3 regions of the Neobacillus sp. NPDC093182 genome follow, and region 2 is predicted to be linked to each of the others. Evidence: riboswitches for the same ligand, from Rfam matches in the RefSeq annotation. Region 2 holds a riboswitch; each other region holds the start of a gene.

What was found. Region 2 has a riboswitch for cyclic di-AMP ahead of ACIQAA_RS25635 (amino acid permease). Riboswitches for the same ligand answer to the same signal wherever they lie in the genome.
Region 1: linked by a shared signal. The riboswitch ahead of ACIQAA_RS27080 (APC family permease) and the one ahead of ACIQAA_RS25635 (amino acid permease) in region 2 are both predicted to bind cyclic di-AMP.
Region 3: linked by a shared signal. The riboswitch ahead of ACIQAA_RS31295 (APC family permease) and the one ahead of ACIQAA_RS25635 (amino acid permease) in region 2 are both predicted to bind cyclic di-AMP.

What each region holds. Positions count from the first base shown of each region.
Region 1 is NZ_JBIVOI010000019.1:63,079-70,694, reverse strand. It holds gene ACIQAA_RS27100 (cation:proton antiporter) at 1-612, opposite strand, end outside; gene ACIQAA_RS27095 (TrkH family potassium uptake protein) at 867-2,213, shown strand; gene ACIQAA_RS27090 (potassium channel family protein) at 2,258-2,914, shown strand; gene ACIQAA_RS27085 (bacitracin ABC transporter ATP-binding protein) at 3,009-3,131, opposite strand; cyclic di-AMP (ydaO/yuaA leader) riboswitch at 3,261-3,404, shown strand; gene ACIQAA_RS27080 (APC family permease) at 3,555-5,381, shown strand; gene ACIQAA_RS27075 (potassium channel family protein) at 5,483-6,478, opposite strand; gene ACIQAA_RS27070 (hypothetical protein) at 6,719-7,186, shown strand; gene ACIQAA_RS27065 (sensor histidine kinase) at 7,237-7,569, shown strand; gene ACIQAA_RS27060 (response regulator transcription factor) at 7,575-7,616, shown strand, end outside.
Region 2 is NZ_JBIVOI010000017.1:22,838-30,453, forward strand. It holds gene ACIQAA_RS25625 (hypothetical protein) at 1-75, opposite strand, end outside; gene ACIQAA_RS25630 (LysR family transcriptional regulator) at 260-1,162, opposite strand; gene ACIQAA_RS25635 (amino acid permease) at 1,356-2,843, opposite strand; cyclic di-AMP (ydaO/yuaA leader) riboswitch at 3,017-3,157, opposite strand; gene ACIQAA_RS25640 (metallophosphoesterase family protein) at 3,794-4,534, shown strand; gene ACIQAA_RS25645 (aldolase catalytic domain-containing protein) at 4,584-5,543, opposite strand; gene ACIQAA_RS25650 (MFS transporter) at 5,740-6,957, opposite strand; gene ACIQAA_RS25655 (Ig-like domain-containing protein) at 7,285-7,616, opposite strand, start outside.
Region 3 is NZ_JBIVOI010000029.1:2,950-10,565, reverse strand. It holds gene ACIQAA_RS31315 (MATE family efflux transporter) at 1-1,157, opposite strand, end outside; gene ACIQAA_RS31310 (MFS transporter) at 1,353-2,567, shown strand; gene ACIQAA_RS31305 (histidinol-phosphatase) at 2,766-3,572, opposite strand; gene ACIQAA_RS31300 (hypothetical protein) at 3,755-4,189, shown strand; gene ACIQAA_RS31295 (APC family permease) at 4,221-6,047, opposite strand; cyclic di-AMP (ydaO/yuaA leader) riboswitch at 6,177-6,317, opposite strand; gene ACIQAA_RS31290 (bacitracin ABC transporter ATP-binding protein) at 6,400-6,528, shown strand; gene ACIQAA_RS31285 (YheC/YheD family protein) at 6,659-7,616, shown strand, end outside.

The sequences.
Region 1 (7,616 bases), on a different contig from region 2:
TAAAACTCCTCCTCCAGCTTCCCGAAAGAAACTCCAAATACTGGATGATACAGAGAGTTCTGTTTGTCCCAAAATGACCCCTAGAACGGTAAATGTCAAAATAGAAGCAGTTGCATCGTTAAATGCTGATTCACTCTCCACCGTACGCCTTACTTTTTCTTGAATTGTGATTTGTTTAAATACAGGCATTAAAGTTGCGGGATCTGTAGACGCAATTACGGAAGCTAGCAAAAGTGCATACATGATAGGTATATCTAATAAATAATAAGCAGTAACCGCTACAATAACGGCTGTAACAAGGACTCCTAGTATAGATAAAAGAGTAATTGTAATCCAGACCTTTTTCAGAACAGAGAAGAGAATGGCTCTTCCTCCTTCAAAAAGGATTAAAATCGAGCCTATTACAATGATAAATTGATAGGACACTGAATCATTGGGAACTGTTATCAATTTGAATACGGATGGTCCGAGCAAAATCCCTACTATCATAAAAAGGGCGACATCTGGAATTTTTGTTTTTTCAGAAAGTTTCATGGCCGCTAATCCAAAAAGAAAGACCATAGTAATCATGTATAATTCACGTTGAACAATACTCATAACGTTGGCTTCCACTTTTATCTCACCTCCTCTAGATTCTCAAATGTTAGTTTGTTCATTAAAAAGCTAATATATATTCCATTAATAAAAAAATTCTTTTAAAGAGAAGGGTAACCGTTTTCTATTTAGCTTACCAGTAAAGTTCTCTAAATGGAGTTCATAAACCGAAGACAATTGGGTATAACATAAAAAAGAATTTCAAAATTTTTTTAGGATAAATATTTTTTAAAAAGCATGATTTATTTGAATATTTAAAGGGAGTCAATAATGTGGAATTGTTTAAACGAAAAGGGAATTTAATTAGTTTGCATCCTGCCCAAATACTTGTAATAGGTTTTGGTAGTCTAATACTGTTGGGGACCCTTCTTTTCATGCTACCAATATCTACATATGAAAAAGGACGTGGACTTAGCTTCATTGATGCTTTATTTGAAGCAACTTCTGCTGTCTGTGTTACAGGTTTGGCAGTTGTGGATACTGGAACAACCTTTACCTTATTTGGTGAAATTGTTCTTCTTTGTTTGATTCAGATCGGTGGTTGGGGTTTTATGACCACAGGTATATTCATGTTTATTATCTTAGGTAAAAAGATTGGTCTGAAGGAACGTTTATTATTGCAAGATTCATTAAATGTATTTTCACTTGCTGGAGTAGTGACCCTTGTAAAGAGGATTATCCTCATTACTTTTATTGTAGAACTAATTGGTGCTACTACTCTAGCCATTCGTTGGTCATTTGAAATGCCCTTGGAGAAAGCAATTTACTATGGTATATTCCACTCTATTTCAGCCTTTAATAATGCTGGGTTCGGACTTGAACCTGACAACCTAAGCAAATGGGTAGGTGATCCGACAGTTAATATAATGGTTACCCTTCTTTTCATCACTGGGGGTATAGGTTTTACAGTAATTCTCGATCTTTTTCATAAAAAATCCTTACGCAAATTATCCCTTCATTCTAAAGTCGTATTGCTTATGACACTAATACTTAACATTATAGGACCTTTAATCATTTTGGTCTCAGAATACGATAATCCTTCGACTATTGGAAAGTTGGAGTTGGGGGATAAGCTATGGGCATCCTACTTTCAAGGAGTTGTAACAAGGACTGCCGGTTTTAATACCATTGATATTGGTGCTTTGAACTTATCTTCCCTTGTCTTCATGATGGCTCTAATGTTTATTGGTGCATCATCAGGATCTACCGGTGGTGGAATTAAAGTAACGACCTTTGCCATTATTATTTTAGCTTTTTGGACAGTAGTAACGAACCGGGATGATGTGAATATTTTTAAACGTAGAATCTCGTGGGGATTGGTAAATAAATCATTATCAATTGTTGTGACGGCAATGACTTTTATTTTCCTCATTTTCTTTTTATTAACTTTTACCGAGAAAGCTGATATGAGCAAAATATTATTTGAAACGATTTCCGCCTTTGGCACAGTAGGTTTGTCTGCAAATTTTTCGCCAGAACTTTCGCCTATAGGGAGATTTTTGATTACGATTATGATGTTTATTGGTAGGCTTGGACCTTTAACAATGGCTTTCGCTCTTTTAAATACTCGAAAAGAAGCAAAGGTTAGATATGCAGAAGAAAAAATATTAATTGGCTAGGGTTTAATCAATAATTAAGATTCTTTTGGGGTGACTAATAAACTATGGCAAAGCTCAGTTATGCTGTTATTGGACTAGGTAGATTTGGAACAAGTATTGCATCAAAGTTATTCGAAGCAGGGCAAGAAGTCATGGGGATTGATTTAGATGAAGAACGTATAGAAGATAGCAAATTATCGCTTACACACGCTGTTGTACTTGATTCTACTGAAGAGGAATCACTTAAATCAGTTGGAATTCGAAATTTTGATTATGTAATCGTAGCAATTGGTGATGACATGCAAGCTAGTATCCTAACGGTTCTCCTCTTAAAAGAAATTGGGGTACAAAAAGTAATTGCAAAAGCTCTTAACAAACGTCACGGACAAGTATTAACAAAAGTTGGAGCAGATTGGGTAATACATCCAGAAAGGGATATGGGAGAACGGGTTGCACACCAGCTCCTCTCACCTAACGTGTTGAATTATATAGAACTTTCAAGAGAATATAATATTGAAGAAATAATGATTCCTTCAGGAATAACAAGAAAAAATTTACGAGATCTAGATTTGCGAGCAAAATATAATTTGACTGCTATTGCGATTGTTAATAATGAAAATATAATCATTTCCCCATCTCCTGATCAGATTCTTCAAGAAGGGGATAAATTAGTTGTACTAGGACATCGAGATAATATTAATGAGTTTGCAAATATTAGGTGAAATGAAAGGTAATCAAGACATCCACCGAATGGGTGTCTTTTTAATTTTCGCCTGCATATAAAAAGACCGCAAGAACAATGCGGTCCATGAAGTCTTAATCGTTATTTATTGCTTCTGTATTTTGTTCATTTATATGTTTTCCATATAGCTGGTTAATTTCATTAGCTAATTCATCTAAAAATTCATCAGATAATAAAGGTTTATTTTCTTTTAACATATTAATTCCTCCTTCGAACTGGGCAAATCGTTTAAAATTACGTTTTCTGTATTCATGTTTTTTTAATCTTTTTCAAAAAAATTTATTTACTTTTGGTAAATACAGGAGTAATATAATCACAGTTTCAAAGTTCTTAAATCGCTGAAACCATATGGTACGGGGGAAACATTATCCTGGATAATTTCTCAATCCTAGGGGTGAATCCTTTTTAGGTAGGGCTACTCAAAGGTCCGAATCCGACAGCTAACCTCGTAAGCGTTAATGAGAAGGAAGGTGGAGCTTGTGATGCAAGTAAAATGATGTGTCTACAGGTCTATTAACTATGACTTGTAGACACTTTTTTTATTTCAACTTTGAAAAAAATTGTTTATTGGGCAACATATTACATAACTTATTCATTTCAAAACCTGGCGGTGAATTTTGATGTTTTCATCAATAAAAAGATTATTAATTGGAAGACCCTTGAAATCACATGAATTAGGGGAACAAAAAATCAATAAAACCAAAGCACTGGCTATACTTTCTTCCGATGCACTATCATCAGTAGCGTATGGTCCTGAACAAATATTAATCGTGTTGGTAACAATAGGAACAGCAGCATTTTGGTACTCCATTCCTATTGCAGTGGGTGTGTTAATTCTTTTAACAGCTCTCATACTGTCCTATCGGCAAATCATATTTGCTTATCCTCATGGAGGAGGTGCCTATGTTGTTTCGAAAAATAATTTAGGGGTAAATCCAGGTTTAATTGCTGGTGGCTCTCTTTTGGTAGATTATATTTTAACTGTTGCTGTAAGTGTATCTGCAGGTACGGATGCTATCACATCTGCTTTTCCTAAATTACATGACTATAATGTTGAAATTGCCATTGTATTTGTTATTCTTCTCACATTGTTGAATTTAAGAGGAGTAACGGAGTCTGCTTCTATATTAGCCTACCCAGTGTACTTATTTGTTTTAGCATTGTTCATATTAATTGGTGTCGGTCTTTTTAACATTGTAACAGGAGGAGTTGCACCTGAATTACACACCCCTATCGGGACACAAGTAGCAGGGATCAGTTTGTTTATTCTTTTAAGGGCATTTGCTTCGGGGAGTTCTGCCTTAACAGGAGTTGAAGCTATATCTAATGCAATCCCTAACTTCAAAGATCCTGCACCTAACAATGCTGCAAAAACCTTAATCTTGATGGGAATCTTGCTTGCTATCTTGTTTTCAGGAATTGTAACTTTAGCCTACTTTTACGGAACTGCTCCAAGAGGAGAGGTGACCGTTGTTTCGCAAATTGCAGAGGAAATCTTTGGACGGAATTTTATGTATTACTTTGTCCAAGGAACTACTGCTTTAATATTAATCCTTGCTGCCAACACTGGATATTCTGCATTCCCATTATTGGCGGTTAATCTTGCGAAAGATAAATTTATTCCAAGGATGTTTCTTATTAGAGGGGACCGATTAGGATATTCAAATGGCATTATTATCCTTGGGGCAGCTTCAATCCTTTTAATCCTTGCCTTTCACGCAGAAACTGAACATCTTATTCCACTTTACGCAGTTGGAGTGTTTATTCCATTCACATTGTCTCAAACAGGTATGATGGTTAAATGGCTTCGTGAAAAACCAGAGGGATGGGTCCCAAAATTTATTATTAATACAACTGGTGCATTAATTAGCCTTATCGTCACAATAATGTTCTTTTTAACTAAATTTAATCAGGTCTGGTCAATCTTAGTTTTTCTGCCTATAATTATTTTTGTTTTCCACCGAATTAAAAAACATTATGATACCCTTGGTGATCAGTTGAGGATTACCACTTGTGAGCCTGCTGTACCGATTGATGGAAATGTGATCATTGTGCCAGTGGCTGGAATTACTCATGTGGTAGAAAATTCAATTAACTATGCCAAATCGCTTAAACCAGATCAAATTATTGCCGTTTATGTCGCATTCGAAAGGGACGACGAGCATAAGTTTGAAGAAAAATGGAATAAGTGGCAGCCTGATGTAAGACTGGTGACATTGCATTCTCATTACAGAAGCATTATTACGCCTTTAACTAAATTTGTCGATACAGTGGAACATAAAGCAAGTGAAAATAATTATAAGGTTACCGTTGTGATCCCACAATTTATTCCTAAGAAAGGCTGGCACAATATTCTCCATAATCAATCTAGCTTATTGATTCGTACTTTCTTGCTTCATCGGAGTAACGTGATAATAACAACAGTACCTTTCCATTTAAAAAAGTAAAAATGAAAGCATACTTTTTGTACATTTTATGGGTACAAAAAAAAGTATGCTTTAATTTTATTTTAAAGAGAAGGGATTATTCGCCAGGAAGTAACACATTACTATTCGGTAATTAATATTGCAAGGTCATCTTTTTTAATAACAAAATCATGTGAGGGGTTAATAAGTGATTTCTCCCCTCTTTTTATTCCAACCAACATGATATTCTTATTAAAGAAATGAATATATGCATCGTTAAAGGATTTCCCCACCATCTCAATTTTAAAAGGTTCTGATGTTAAGAGTACTTGGTTATCTGAATGACTTATTAAATCGATCATAGAGGCCATTGTTGACGGAGATGATAAACTGTTAAGGATGAGTGAGCTTGCAAGAATATTGGATTGGATTATCTCATCTGCTCCTGCTCTCCTGGCATTTTCCACTTGAGCAGAAGTAAGGATTTCTGCAATGCAACGTATTTTTGGATTCATTCCCTTTACCGCTAATAACATAGTAATCGTATTCATATCTGCAAACGACTCGCTCTTATGTTGGTCGGCTGTTATCACAACACATTGAGCACCATGAATGTTTGCCTTTTTTAAAATGTCATCTTGATTGGCACGTCCTTTTATAAAATGAATATTTTTGTACTCTACAGGCATTTCATCCAGTGTTTCATCAATAAGGACTACTTTTCTTAATGGATCTTTTTTATAAATTGAGGCAATCATTTCTTTAGACCGTTCATTCCATCCTATTATGATCATATGTTGATTCCCCTTAAAGTTGAGTTTGCCTTCGATAAAGGCTGCCTGCATGGTTACAGCTGTAGCAGCTAAGCTAACAAAATAGGACGATACGATTGCAATCCCTACTAACATGAGGATAATTCCTGTTATTCTTCCTGCAAATGTTTCTGGAGCATAGTCCCCATATCCAATAGTAGCAGCTGTAACAACTGCCCACCAAATACCTTCAAAAACCGTTGGGAAATTGTTCGGTTCTATCAGATGAATGATGTATCCAAAGAGGATCATAATTAATGAAGCTAACAACAATATTCTTAACACAACGTGCATTCTTAAAAATTTAGCAATCCAGTGATGGACCATCTCTTCCCACCTCAAATATTTCATTCACTGTTCATTATTACCGAATTTCCCTTATTGAATAATAGCAGATGAGCTTCATTTTGATAAATTAATTCAAAACCTAGTATGACAAATGATATATTGGTGATTTAAATGGTAATGAAAAGATTGATTAATTGGTAAAATAGATGATATGTATAGTAACAGGGGAAGTGGCGTGGTGAATTGATTAAATAAATTCTTTTTGAAGGGGTCATTTATTTGGTATATATAATACTGTTGGCTATTGTAACGGTTTCATTTTTATTTATATTTCAGATATTACGGAAAGAAAAACAAATGAAAATTAATAATTTTTTTAAAACCTTTGACCAATTGAATAGCTCATTAAAAATCGCCACACAGACTCTTTATGATATTTTGTCAGTAGTAGAAAACGAAGTGCAAACAGGTATTTCCGAACGTGTTAATTTATTAGAGAGACAAATCGACACTTTAAGTAATTGTATTTATCAATTGAGTATTATTAAAGAAAATTGTCTTCTACCAGAAATGAGAGAGACTTGTGTGCATACAATGGCATTACTACAACATGCCGTTAAGAAAACTACGATTCAATTATTTAATATGGGTTTTATTGCACACGACTTCCGTGATTATTTCCTTAAGGTAACAGAATACAGATTAAAATTAATAAAATTAGAGAAGGAATTTACTGGTTCACAATAGTTTCTGACTCAAATGGAGCTAAAGTATTTAACGAAAAATGATATAACAACATTATTGAAAACGCAATCATACATGGGAGTAATAATCGGAAAGAAACCATTAAGATTATTGCAAAGGAAAAAAAGAACACGTATCTGGAATTAATCATTACCGACAATGGTAAAGGAATGGATAAGCTTACACTGGCAGGATTGCGAAAGAAAATTTTCCACCCAAATAATCATGATAATGTAAAAAGTAGTAAATCGTTTAACGGAATAGGGGTACAAAATGTTTACCAACGAATGAAATTGATTTATGGAGAAGCATTCCAAGTGAGGATAGACAGTATTGAAGGAGAAGGCACGACTTTAACGTTTCAAATTCCGGTGGATAAGAGGTGAGCAGGATGTATGAAGTTGTATTGGTAGATGATGATGTAATCGTGATT
Region 2 (7,616 bases):
TTTACTTGTTTCGAAGGAGTTTTCCTTTTTTGTTTCTACAAATAGCCTCACATCATTACTATTTTGTGTTGTCATTCTTATCATCCTCTCTTTTTATATCCAATAATTCACACTTGAATAGTGGGAATTAAAACTGTGCATTTCCCTCTTACACCAAGAAATCAATGCTTGTTAATTTATTGTGTTTAATCCTATCACCGAGAAGATTGTCATGGCAATACGATAGCTGATAGAAAAATGTAATCTTTACATTAAAAAATTAAATAAAAGACAGGTCCTTTTCCTTCTCAAATTCTTTAACAGACCGAAGAATATCATTCCAGAACTCGGGGTACATAAAACCATTATTCAAGTGTGTCGCAAAAATATGCTGGTTAATTTGAAGAATATGAGAAACATCTACTTCAATCAGGCTGCCTCTCTGAAGCTCATCTTTAATGCATAGGTATGGTAAAAACCCTATGCCATGTCCACTTAGAATAATAGATTTTGCTACTTCAAGATGGTCGACTAAAAATTCTATGCGAGGATTAACATTGGCCATTTCAAATAATTTATGAATCCGATTCCAGTCAAAAGCGCCGCATTCAAAAAATACCATGGGTTCACTAGCTAGCTGCTTAACAGTTAAATTCTCTTGAAATTGAAAGTCATGGCCAGGATAAACGACCAAACGGACAGAATTATTTAGAAGCTCATGCTTTTGTATTCCACGATGGGTAACATCCTTCATAAAGGCGATATCGACCTGCTTCTGAAGAAGTTTATCGAGCAATACATCGTTTGTCGCCGAATAAAATTTAAAACGTAATTGAGGATTTGCTTTCTTCAAGAAAGGAAGGGCAAAAGGAATAAAGTATTGAGAAGTAATAATATTAGCCCCAATGATAATTTCTTCAGGATTATCTTCCTTCTTCAATCGTTTCTTCCCTTGATCATAGGTACGAATAATTTGCTCTGCATATGGGATAAAAGCTTTTCCTTCCTCAGATAATGTCAAACTTCTTCCCTTACGCAAAAACAAATCAATGCCAAGATCACGTTCTAACGTTTTAATTCTCGCTGTAACGGTTGGCTGTGATAAATACAGTGCTTCAGCAGCTTTATGAATACCCTCCAGGTGGACTACATACATAAATGCTTCAAGATGATCAATATTCAATTCCCTCGACCCCTTTCCAGTTTTAATCAATAAAAAAGGCTCCTTTATGCGGAATGCGTAAAGGAGCCTTTGGATGTCCAATCGGCAAATTAACATTATTGATGAATTTTCTAAATTTTACTCCAATTAATCCAATAAGTAAAGTAAGAAAGGAACCACTTTTTAAATAAATTCCCATAAAATCCGTTTTAGATTAATTATATTTTTTGTCAAAGTCAAACTCTACATCCTCAAGTTTAACCATTTTCGTTTTCTTAATCAGTTTATAGCCAAAATATAAACTAAGGAAAAACGGAATGCCTAAGTATGCCGCTACTACACCGCCCCAATCTATCTGGTCGGCAAGAAAAGCTTGGAAATTTTGAGCTAATATAACGATAATTCCACAAGCGATGGCGAAGATTGGCCCAATTGGAAACCATTTTGCCTTATAGGGTAACATGTCTAGCGAATGCCCTTGAGCGATAAGGGCTTTTCGGAATCGATAATGACTGATGGAAATACCGAGCCAGAAGATAAATCCAGTTATACTGATCGCGTTCATTAACCAAATATAGACCATACCATCACCGAAAAATGAAGCCAAAAAGGCAAGCGCACCTATAGCACAGGTTAGAATAATACCTGCAACGGGAACTCCACGGTTGTTAAGTTGTCCAAAAATCTTCGGCGCTTGTCCCGTCTTCGCCATCGAATACAACATGCGTGTTGAAGCATATAGACTAGAATTACCAGCTGATAATAAAGCAGTTAAAATAACAGCATTCATGAGTGAAGCAGCAAAGGCAATCCCAGCCTTTTCAAAAATAAGGGTAAATGGACTTACCATCACATTATCATTTTGTAAATTCGGATTATTATAAGGAATAAGAAGCCCGATGACAGCAATCGCCAAAATATAAAAAATTAGGATTCTCCAGAAAACATTTTTAATCGCTTTTGGTACATTTTTTGCAGGATCCTTACTTTCACCTGCCGTAACCCCCACGATTTCGGTACCTTGGAAAGAAAAACCTGCTGCAATAAAAACAATAAAAACACTTAAAATACCGCCTGAAAAAGGAGCTTTATCCACTGTAAAGTTTTTAAACCCTACTGCTTCTCCTCCCATAATGCCGAAAATCATTAGCAAGCCAACAATAATAAATAGTACGATCGCTGATACCTTAATTAAGGATAGCCAATATTCCCCTTCCCCATAACCCTTAACAGATAAATAGTTTAATAGAAAAATAAGCGCCAAAAATGATGCACTCCATACCCAAGAAGGACTATCCGGAAACCAAAATTTCATGATCATGGTTGAGGCGGCTAATTCAGCAGCAATGGTCATCGCCCAGCTAAACCAGTAGGTCCATCCAATCGCAAAACCAAATGCTGGATCCACAAATTTCGTTCCATACGTGCTAAAGGAACCGCTTACGGGCATAAAAGCAGCCATTTCTCCTAAACTAGTCATGATAAAAAAGACCATTGCGCCCACTATTGCATATGCTAGCAATGCTCCCCCGGGGCCGGCTGTGCTGATGGCTGCGCCGCTGCTAAGGAACAGTCCAGTACCAATCGCTCCTCCGATTGAAATCATTGTTAAATGCCTGGATTTTAACTCGCGTTTTAATGTCTGTTCACTTTGTTGACCTACAGTTTGCTGGAATTTTTCAATTTCGCGCTCTGGTAACATTTACTTCAGCCCTTTCATTTTTTAATAGAAAACGGTTACAAACAGATGAATGCTTTTTCTTTTTAAAAAGTAATATCCCCCTCGTGGAAAATCTATTAAAGGAACAAAAAAGTGTCTACAAGTCATGGTAAATAGACTTGTAGACACTTCTTATAACGTGTCACAAGTTCCACCTTCCTTCTCATAAACGCTTACGAGGTTAGCTGTCGGATTCGGGCCTCCTGAGTAGCCCTACCTTAAAAAGGATTCACCCCTTGGATTGATTAAATCCATATGGTTCCCCCGTGCCTAAACGGTTTCAGCGATTTAGAAATTTGAAACTATTTTCATTATTATAATAGTTACTATCTTAAGAAAAGTAAAATGTTTTTTTGCAAAAATATAAAAATAACCTAAACTCCCCAAAAACACTGTAAATACTTCTAAAAATCAGAAAATTTTGTATAATATTTTATTTAACTACATCAAAATCATTATAGTAGATCACTTCACTGAGAAATTTACACCCTTTTATACTCTGGTAAGTAGCTCTTGCTTCCTCTTGATTATCGAACTCAAACATTTGAATACTCTTTTCCGAATATACGGTAATAACCCACATCAACATCCCTCACTTTAATTTTTTAAATGTTTAAACTGAACCTTCTGATTATTTCTGATAAATCAATTCAGTTTCTTATTTACCGATATTCACTATTGGCAACATAAAATAGTTTTATATCTTGTTCTTCTTTAATGCAATTATTGTGCCAACCAGATTTCCATAGAATATATACATTTACCTATTTCTATAAGTGGAATTACTGCAAAGTTTTTTTGCTCTATGCCAAATTATTTTGCATAATAATATAAAAACATCTTTCTTTTTGCCAATTTCGGGAAATATACAGGAAATCAGGGACAAATGGAGAATTATTGATTTTATATAAATCGTTAGGAGTCTTATAAAGATGGATAAAATCGCTATTATTTCAGACATTCACGGAAATATCCCTGCACTAGAATCGGTGCTTGAGGATATCGATGCTAGACACATTAAAAGAATTATTTGTTTAGGTGATTTAGTCGGTAAAGGACCACAATCAAGCATAGCAATACAAATGATCCAAAAGCATTGTGAAATGGTGGTTCGAGGCAATTGGGATGATTTCTTTCCTAAACCCCAAGAGTCTAACACAATCAAATGGCATCAAAACCAATTAACGGAAATACAAATGAATGATTTAGAAGAACTGCCGTTTTCAATAGAATTTATCATGAGCGGAAAACTAGTTAGAATGTTCCATGCTTCACCTCGGAGTGTGTATGAAAGAATCCAGCCCTGGGACTCTGTTGAACGTCGTTTAAGTATGTTCGAAAACACCGAACACACAGAAAATATAGCAGGTAAAAGAGAGCCTGATGTTGTTTGTTATGGAGATATTCATAATGCCTACCAGCAAAATATTAAAGGTAAGACATTGTGTAACGTGGGCAGTGTAGGAAATCCGCTTGATCTCACTCAAGCCTCCTATGCCATTCTTGAAGGAGAATATAACCAAAGAGAAAATGGAGTATTTTCAATACAGCTTGTTCGAGTTCCATACGATATCGAATCATCCATACAAATAGCGAAAGAGATGGAAATGCCTGAGCTTGAGGAATATATTCAAGAATTAACAACAGCAAAATATCGGGGATTAAAAAAGTGAGCAGAAAACAAGTACCTCTATCATGAGAGGTACTTGTTTTCTGTTTAACCTATTTCGTCGCTGGGGCAACAGAAACTTCCGGTGATGTTACCTTGTCATAAAAATCGACAAATTTATCACGATCGGCGCTGTCACGGTAAGCCATGGCGACACGTGGATGTTCATTTAGTACACCAGAAATCATATAAGGAATGATGTAACCCCACTCCCATTTTTGGCGCATTTCCAGCATGTGCTTTTCAATCATTTCTAATACAGGCTTCAGTTCATAGCTTGGCTTTTGGATGTAGCTTACAAGAAGTTCTGTGTTACAGTTACCTGCAGCACGGCCCATGCCATAAACAGATGAATCCAGGTATGTAACCCCGTTTTGCATTGCCGCTAATGTATTGGCGAATGCTAACTGCATGTTATTATGTGTATGAATTCCAAGATGTTTGTTAGGGATCAGCTCTTGGAATTTCTTTACTTGGTGCTCAATATCCGTTGGATCCAAGCTTCCGAAAGAATCAACGATATATACAACATCTACAGGACTTTCCCTCACCATATCAAAAGCTTTCGTAAGCTGCTTTTCAGGTACGCTCGATAAAGCCATAATATTAAGTGAAGTCTCATAACCCAAATCATGAAACATTTGTACAAGCTCTAACCCTTTATCTACTTCTCGGATATAGCATGCAACTCGAATCATATCTAAAACACTTTGTTCACGTGGTAAAATATCATTCGGATCTACACGGCCAATATCGACTAGAGCAGAAAACTTCGTGAATTTTTTCTCAGGGAAGATTTCTTTCAAGAAGTTATCGTCGAGAAATCTCCATGGATTTGGCTCAGTGGCATTCAGCAGTTTTGGGGAGTTCTTGTAACCAATCTCCATGTATTCAACACCAGCTGCACTTAAGCTATTGTACAAGTCTTGAACAAATTCAACACTGAAATCCCAATTATTAACTAAGCCTCCATCTCGAATGGTGCAGTCTAAAATTTTGCTACGATGTCCCATGAAAGTAATTCCTCCTGTATATCCTTTTTTGTCATAAATTGTAAGTCGTTTGCTTTAAAGTACTAAAATTCTTACTGTGTTTATATCATGTTTCATTCGGGCGAGTCAATGCTATTTTCCAAAAATTCATTTATTTTACAATAAAAAGCCATTCCCTCCTACACGAATGTTGGAGAAAAATGGCTTGTTAATTCCGTCACACTGCTTCAGGTAATGTATTGATTTCTTCCTGTTTACCATTCCCTTTTCGCAAACTAATCATCGCTATAAAAGAGATACAGTAGAGTAATGCTAGATAAGTCATTGCTACCGTTACATTTGCGTGCTGCAGGATATAACCTACTAATATCGGAGATAATCCCCCTAAAGCCCTGCCAAAGTTAAAGATTGTATTCGTTGCTGTACTCCGAATTTCGACTGAATAATACTTGCTAATTAATGCTCCATAACCTGCAAACATTCCATTCGAGAAGAACCCGACAATTGCACCGCCAATTAGAAGTCCTGTGCTTCCTGAAGCAAAGGAATATAGGAAGACTGCAACAGCGGAAGCCGCTAAGAAGATTCCATAGGAGCGTTTCATTCCAAAACGATCCATAAATTGTCCAAATGTTAACATACCTGCAATCATACCCGCTGCCGTACTGATGGTCCAAAGAGCCGAGCTTGAGACAGATAACCCTTGAGATTGTTGAAGCATAGATGGCAGCCAAATCATCAAACCATTATAACCTGCGATCTGAACGGTTGCCATTATGGCCAACGCAATCGTGGTTAATGCAATTCTAGGAGTAGCAAATAATTGCTTTAGTTTTCCTTGATTCTGAACAAGTTGCTTTTTCTTTTGTGATTCCAGCCATGCTGGTGATTCGTCTAGTTTTTTACGAACAATAAAGGCGAAAATAACTGGGGCCAAACCGACGAAGAACAATCCTCTCCATCCCCAAGAAGGAAGAATCAACGCACTAAGAAGTGCTGCAAGGATAACACCGTATTGAGCACCGACACTAACGTATGAAGACGCGCGCCCTTGTTTATTCTTTGGCCATGCCTCAGCGACTAGCGCCATACCAATACCGTATTCACCACCAGCTCCTAAGCCGGCAATAAACCTAAATAAATATACTTGTTCAATATTCTGTGCGAGCCCGGTTAACGCAGTTCCGACAGCAAATAATAGAATCGTATAGGTAAAAATTCTAACTCTCCCAAATTTATCTGCTAAAATACCGAAAATGACTCCCCCAGCAAGCATCCCTAAATTTGTAATAGAAGAAATAAGTCCACCAGCTGCCATATCAATTTGAAACTCCGCAATAATCATCGACATGGCAAAGGATATAAACATGATATCCATGCCCTCTAATGTTAAACCTGCTACTGATGCAACTACTGTTTTTTTACGATAATCCATTCTTGTTGTCTCCTTTCGAGCCTCACAGGACTCAGATTAAAAGATTTTTGAGAAAAAGAAAATGCCTTTCCATCCAAAGGACAAAAAGGCATTCATAGACATAATAAATATGTATGAATTTTACGTTCGCCTTTTTGGCCTCTCTGGACCAGATTTAAAGGGTTTTAATTTCAACTAATAGTAACATGATAATAATCAGGTGACAATATTTTTAATGATAAAACAATATTTTCCACAAAGCACCAGCCACTTTAATAGATTTGAAAAACTCCAGTGCATTTTTAATTTTGCACTGGAGCGACAAAAGCATTTATTTACTGTTTAATTTTATTCAGTTGGACCGTTATTTTGGTTTTTGGCAAAGTTGAATTGTATATCAGAAAAAGTAGCAGTATTCAGATTATCTATCTGGTTAGACACTTTGTTTCCATCAACTGCCATTCCAATGTAAACTTTCTTTTTCATTTCTATCTTTCTCTCTCCTATTAGCGTCCAGTTTATTCCATCGGTAGAACCTTCTGCTCTAAAAACATCACCTGTTCGTTTAAGTTTTAGATAATAACCCAAATGCTGGTCCTTATCTTTAAATGGAATATCATTTAGTAACGCTACTCCAGATTCAATTGCACTACTAGGATTATCCAGGTTTTCATCCAACT
Region 3 (7,616 bases), on a different contig from region 2:
TCTTTATATCCCCGTAAGGCGGCTTGTGCCGTTACTTGTATGGCGTCACTGATTTGGAAGAACAACGCAAAAATTAAGAAGTGCGCCGTTAGGTTAATGACTTCTGTTTCATTTGAGTATAATCCAGCCACTTGGTATCGGAATAAAACCACTAACACCCCGGTAATGAGAGCTATTAAGATAGCGAGATAAATACCTAACCAGCTGTAGCTCTTTGCGTCCTTGTATCTTCGTGCCCCTACTTCATAACTTACAAGAACCGTTTGTGCCATCGATATGCTTATCGGAATCATGTAAAGGAAAGAAACGATGTTTAATGCTGATTGATAGGCTGCAATCGTTGTGACATTAAATTTACTTAATAGAATGGTTACAACTGCAAACATACTTGTTTCAAAGAACGTTGATAGTCCCATGGGTACACCAATTTTCAGTATTTCCTTACACTCTGCTAATGAAAATTTCTTCAAATTCTCAAACACGGCAAAGCCTGAAAATGGTTCCTGTGTTTTTACAATGTACACTGTCATCCCAGTTATCAACCATTCCGTGATGGAGGTGGCATATCCTGCACCTGCTCCGCCAAGTTCCGGAAAACCCCAATATCCAAAGATCAGCACAAAATTCAAAAAGAAATTGATCGGTAAAGACAAGAGCAGGATATACATTACTATCCTTGTTTTTCCTAATGCATAGATAAATGACCTAAGCACGTTAAAGATAAACAGCGGAAGAATTCCATAGCTAAGACCAACCAAATAGTCAAATGCTGTTTCCTGTACGTCACTTGGAAGATTCATTTTATCTAAAAGTGGATCTAAAAAGAAGACACCAAGCATAATTACCAAGATGGTAATCATGACGGATATGTAGAGTCCATGTCTTACAACCGATGCCACTTCCCTGCTCCGCTTTTCCCCGAACCGTTGAGCTGCTATTGGAGAAACCGCCAGCAGAATTCCACTTATCCCTGTAAATATCGGGCTCCAAATCGACGAACCAATGGCAACAGCGGCTAGGTCAGAGGAGCTGTATTTTCCCGACATAATCGTGTTAAAAAACACCATCGAAAACATCCCGAGCTGAGTGATTAAAATAGGTATAAGCATGACAAAAATTTGTTTTGTCTTTTCTTTTAATGTAAACGTCTGATTCATATAAAAACTCCTAGAAAAACTGAAATATAAAAGCCAAAGATTTATTATACTGGATTTTGGCTCACTTGAGTAATATTTGCTGCTCTAAACGGTCTATTTTTTGTTAAATAATTTTCAAAAGTATTATATAGAAATTTCGGATACCGTAGTATAATATTATCGTTATTTATTAATAGAGAAAACTGGTGAAGAATCGTGCGTAAATATAATGAAAAGATTAGTATCTATCATGGAATGGTTTCTACCATTGCTATAAACCTGGCAGGCAACTTTTATCCCATCTTTGCTATCTCGATTCTTGGAGCTACCAATTATCAAGTTGGATTAATTAGTTCTCTTCCACCTTTAATTGCCCTTTTGATGACCATTCCTGCTGCCATTCTCTTAAATCGTTTGCAGACGCAGAAAAAAACGGTTGCCATGTCAGTATTAGGGGCTCGATTATTATTTTTACTTCTCATCGGAGTTGTTTATATCTCTGCCTCTTACCAAGCATGGGTATTTTTAATCATTATCGCATTTATGAATGTACCCGCCACCATTGCTAACATTGGCTGGCAGACATTAATTAGCGGGATGATTAAAGACGAACGCAGGGGTTCTTTTTTTAGTGATCGTAACCGGTTATTGACGATCGCTGGGATGATTTCCACGCTTATTATCGGGATTATCATGAAGAACCAAACAAATAACGCAAACGCCTATCAGTGGTTATTTTTCACAGCGTTACTTTTTGGATTACTTGAAGTGTTTTTCTTAATGAAACATAAAGAGACAGTTCAAGCCGTAACTTCTACAAAAAAGTCGTCGATGGATTGGTCGATTTTTAAAGATCATGGGTACAAATGGTTCCTGATTGCGGCACTCTGTTTTAATTTCACCTGGCAGATGTCCTGGGGTATTTTCAATATTTATCATGTCAGAATCGCAGAAGCGACCATCCTTTGGATTAGTATCTTTTCGGTGGCATGTCAATTGGTCCAAATCTTTACTTTCCCTCTATGGAAAAAATGGGCAGAGGCAAAATCTAATACGCTTATGCTCGTATGGGCTGCGCTGGGAATGGCGCTTGTTCCATTTCTAACTGTTTTGTCTACCAATCTATTCTATTTAACTTGTGTCCAGGCACTTTCTGGATTTTTCATTTCTGGGGTTGTGCTCTTATTGTTCAACCTTTTGCTGGAGCAATCACCAGAAGAAACGAGAACATATTGTATCACTACTTATAATGTACTCCTTTCCTTTGTTGCCTTTATTGCTCCTCAAATTGGTATCTTGCTTCTAGAAGGACTAGGCATACAAACAGCTATGGAGTTGAATTCCATTATGAGAATAGGAAGTGCCTTTGTATTTCTTCTCATGTATTCGCGTACCAGGAAATTCACAAAAACTATGTTAGTAAAAAACTAGCATTTTGAAACAACAACTTCAACCTAACCATAAACCTGGGTGACTCACTGAATCTACTAGCACTCATCGGCGGTATCTACCTAATTAGAACCTTAACCAAAAAACGCAAACAAATTGGTAAACAAGAAAAAATGTAATGGACTAGTTTCCATTACATTTTTTTTGCCTTTTGGTGCCTGTCACCATTTATGCATTTATTCATAGTTTTACTGCATATCTGTTTCGTTCTTTAAAGTAAACCCATTCTTTGAAGCCTATTTGTTTGAGGCGGGCTTGGACGATTTCGAATTCGTCGCCGACTCGCTCTGGGTCGTGGGCGTCTGAGCCGAAGGTGACTTTTACTCCGTGATGGAGTGCCATTTCTAAAATGTCATCGGCTGGGTACCAGCCCCCCACGTATTTGGTTTTTCCTGAGGTGTTAATTTCAATAGCGACATCGCATTCCGCTATGACCTTTAGTGTGTGTTCGACTGCAGCTGTTTGAATGTTTGAAAAGTCAGGATAGAAGCCTTTCATCGCATCAATATGACCAAGAATTTGATACATGCCGCTGCGCGCAGATTGTTCAATTAATGAATAATAGGATTCTTTGGTCGTTATTTGGTCTTTAGAACTCATCCCTTCCCAGCGGTCCTTTTTAAAAATGCTCACCCCATCTACGTGATGAACAGATCCAATAATATAATCAAATGGATAGCGGTCAAAGTACAGACGATAGTTTTCTACATATTCAGGAAAGAAATCAGCCTCAATTCCTAATAGTACTTCAATTTTCCCAGAATACTCTTGTTTTAACTTCAAGACCTCCTCTACATATTCAGGAAATTGGCTTGCTGCCATGGTTATGTGAGGAAACGGATGGTCTTCTTTACTTGAAAAATAAGGGGTATGGTCAGAAATCCCGATAATATTTAACCCCTTTTTTATACCGGCTTCGATATATTCTCGAATGCCTCCCCTTGCATGCCCACACCGATCATGATGTGTATGTAAATCAAATTTCAACATTTTTTATCACCTCTCCATATTTTCCCATACTATGGTACTTCCAATCAAACCGCAGCACAAAAAAGTGTTCCCTAATAATTAATATTATTTGTTTATTTCCATTTTACTCCACTTCTTGTCCAATCCAAAAGACAAGCTGTTTCATATATATAAGTAATATTGTGAATGAGAGGTGTTTTATGGAAAGTTGTAACTGTCGTGCAAAAGTATCGGCAACCGCCGTACCCGTCGAAACCTTAATCAATCGGTTCCCTTCTAGCGGCATAATTACGGTATCTGCACGAATATGTGATGTTGATTGTACAGCCAATAACTGTTTTATTTCCATTCTTTATGGTGACGATATTAATCAAAACAATAGCTTTGTTTTTAAATCCGCAGCACCCGGTTTGCCAACATATGAATCCGTATCCGGCGGCGGTACCGGTATGATATTAACAGCCGAAGGACAAGCCTCTGGAGTCAACTTTCATGACAATGCCGTTCTATCAAACATACATTTTCTGCATGAAACAATCATTGGTACTGCGATCTGTTCGATCACTTTAACCGCGAATGGTCTAACCTTTGAGGTTCCCGGATGTATCTTCACGAATCCTGAAAACGAAAATTGAGCAGCTCCCAAAATGGAGTCTGCTCTTTTAATTATTTTTTTAGATGGTATGGAACTGTGGTAATAATTACGTTTCGTTTATATAACAGGTATGCTTTTATTAATAAGCTGGATTGGTTGTGCAGAATATTGTGCCAGCCCTTTTTCGGTATGAACTGTGGAATGATGACAGTTACCCTGTAGTTTGCTTCACTTGCTTTGTGCTGCACCGTATCAACAAATTTAGTTAAAGGTTGAATGATACTCCGGTAATGTGAGTGAAGGGTTACGAGTCTAATATCAGGCTGCCACTTATTCCATTTTTCTTCAAATTTCTTTTCATCGTCCCTTTCAAAGGAAACATAGACTGCGAGTACTTGATCCGCACCTAAGGATTTTGCATAATTAAGTGAGTTTTCTACCACTTGCGTAATACCAGCTACAGGAACAATAATCACATTCCCCTCTATTGGCACTGCAGGTTCGTCACAATTTAATCTGAGCTGCTCTCCCACTGCTTCATAATGCTTTCTAATTCGGTAAAAGACAAACACAATCACTGGTAAGAACACTAAGACAGGCCATACCTGTGCAAACTTAGTTAAAAAGAACATAATCGTTACGACAAAGCAGATAACAGCACCCATCGTATTAATGATAAGCTTAGACATCCAGCCCTGTGGCTTTTCACGAAGCCATTTTAACATCATCCCCGTTTGGGATAAGGTAAACGGAATAAAGACCCCAACCGCATAAAGTGGAATTAAGTGCTCCGTTTGTCCTTTGAAAAAGATAATTAGCAAGATCGAAGCTAAACCTAATGTAATAATTCCATTAGAATACCCTAATCGGTCACCTCTAATCTTAAACATTCTTGGAATAAACTTATCATTTGCAAGATTGACTGCCAGCAGTGGAAAAGCTGTATATCCTGTATTTGCAGCAAGAATTAAGATTAATGCGGTTGTGCCTTGTATAAAGAAATACATAAAGTTTCGTCCAAATGTTTGCTCCGCAATTTGGGAAACGACTGTAACCTTTTCATTCGGAGTAATCCCATAGTAATAGGCTAACAATACAATTCCCGAAAATAATATCGCCAGTAATCCTCCCATTGCAGCCAAAGTTTTAGCAGCGTTATTTGGAGCTGGATCTTTAAAGTTCGGAATCGCATTCGATATCGCCTCAACTCCAGTAAGAGCTGAACTGCCTGAAGCAAATGCCCTTAAGAGCAAAAATAAAGATATCCCTGCAATAGGAGTTCCAACTGGTGTATGCAATTCTGCTGGAACCTGCCCCGTTAGAATATTAAATATTCCCACGCCAATTAAAATAAATAAAGCGAGCACGAATAAATATACAGGATATGCTAAAATAGAAGCAGACTCCGTTACACCTCTTAAGTTTAAAGTAGTGATCAAGATGACAAAAATAATCGCAATACCCACATTATGGTCATGAAATGCAGGAAAGGCTGATGTTATGGCATCTGTTCCGGCTGACACACTAACTGCCACCGTTAAAATATAGTCAACAAGGAGTGAACCTCCCGATATCAGCCCATAATTCACACCCAAATTTTCCTTTGAAACTACATAGGCTCCTCCGCCATGCGGGTAGGCAAAAATTATTTGTCGATAGGATAAAATTAAGGCAACTAATAAAACTAATACACCGATTGCAATCGGAATGGAGTACCAAAAGGCCGCAGCACTAATGGTTACGAGCACTATCAGTATTTGTTCCGGTCCGTAAGCTACCGACGATAATGCGTCTGACGAAAGAATTGCCAGCGCTTTTGTTTTATTGAGCTTTTGTTCCCCTAATTCTGTTGACTTTAAAGGTCTGCCAATTAATAATCTTTTGACCGAAGAAACCATTGTCTGCACCACCGAATTTTCTATAAAGTTATTAGTTGTTAATTCACCCTAAAAAAGCACAAAAAAATGCCTGCAAGTCAAAGTTAAATAGACCTGCAGACATTAATAAACTTGTCTCACAAGCTCCACCTTCCTTCTCATTAACGCTTACGAGGTTAGCTGTCGGATTCGGGCCTTGAGTAGCCCTACCTTTTAAAGGATTCACCCCTTGGATATACTATCCATTGAATGGGTCCCCCGCACCAATTCTGGTCTCAGCGATTTAGAAATATGAAACTGTGATTATCATACTCCTGTGTTTCTTAAATGTAAATGAAAATTTTATAAAAAAATAAAGATTGGAGAATTATATATGTCTAAAAAGAAAAAGCCGCTTTTATCAGATGAATTTTTAGATGAATTAGCTAATGAAATCAATGAGCTATACGGTCACCCTGTTGAAGAAAACGAAGATAAAAACAATCATAAACAAGACGAATAAGCCTCCAAACATATTTCAAGATAACAATGGTACACTTGTCCAATTTGTAAGAATCCCCCCCATTTTTAAGACACTCTTCGTTATTGTACATATAATAACTTATCCAATATTATGGTTGGGGGGAATTAAAATGGAAAATGTTATTCTGCTATCAAGAAACACCTCTAACAGAGGGATTTTAACGTTACATCCCAAGTTAGCAGAATCAATGGGAATTACTCAAATTACGGCTAGAAAAATCAGATTTGGAGCAAACACCTATCAATCTATTGTTGACATCTCTGATGAACTGCCACTAAATGGGGCAAGCCTATCTGAAGATATTTTGGACATGCTGAATATACCACAGCATTGCAGCCTTGAAATCAAGCAGAATGGCAACGAACTACAAATTGGACCCTTTATCGGTTTACTTGCAGGTTATTATCAAAGCTCGATTAAGAAATATCTCGATCATCTTCGTGATTATGTGTTACTTTATCGTGAAATTAAGGGTGCCATCCTAGTCTTTTCTCTTGACCATGTTGATAAAGTTAACCATCAAGTTAAAGGCTATCTTTATAATCCTCGGACAAAACAATGGGAAGAAGGAACTTACCCATATCCAGCCTCTATTTTTGTGATGACATCTTCCGTAAGCACTGCATGGATTCAACATTTCAAATCGATTATCGGCAATGTGGTTTTTAATGATTTCTTTCTTAATCGATGGAGTATTCATAAGAAATTGGCAGGTTCCATCGGGGTAAAATGTTATCTTCCCGATACAAATCTTTATGGATCACCACAAGATCTATACTACTTTTTAAAGAAATTTCCTAATTTAACGGTGAAGCCTCTAAACAGCGCCAACCGACAGACATATAGAATATTACTAAAAGATTCAAACTCTCTCGTTATAACGAATTTAGCAAATATGGAATCAAAGAATTATAGATTTAATAATCGGGACCAAGCCTATTCTATCTTTAGTAAATATTTTAAAGAGGGAGAAAACATCATCCAAGAATCCATTGATGTAACAGGATATCGAACCATCACTATAAGGTTTATTACGGTTAAAAATCACTCAGGTGAATGGCAGGTAA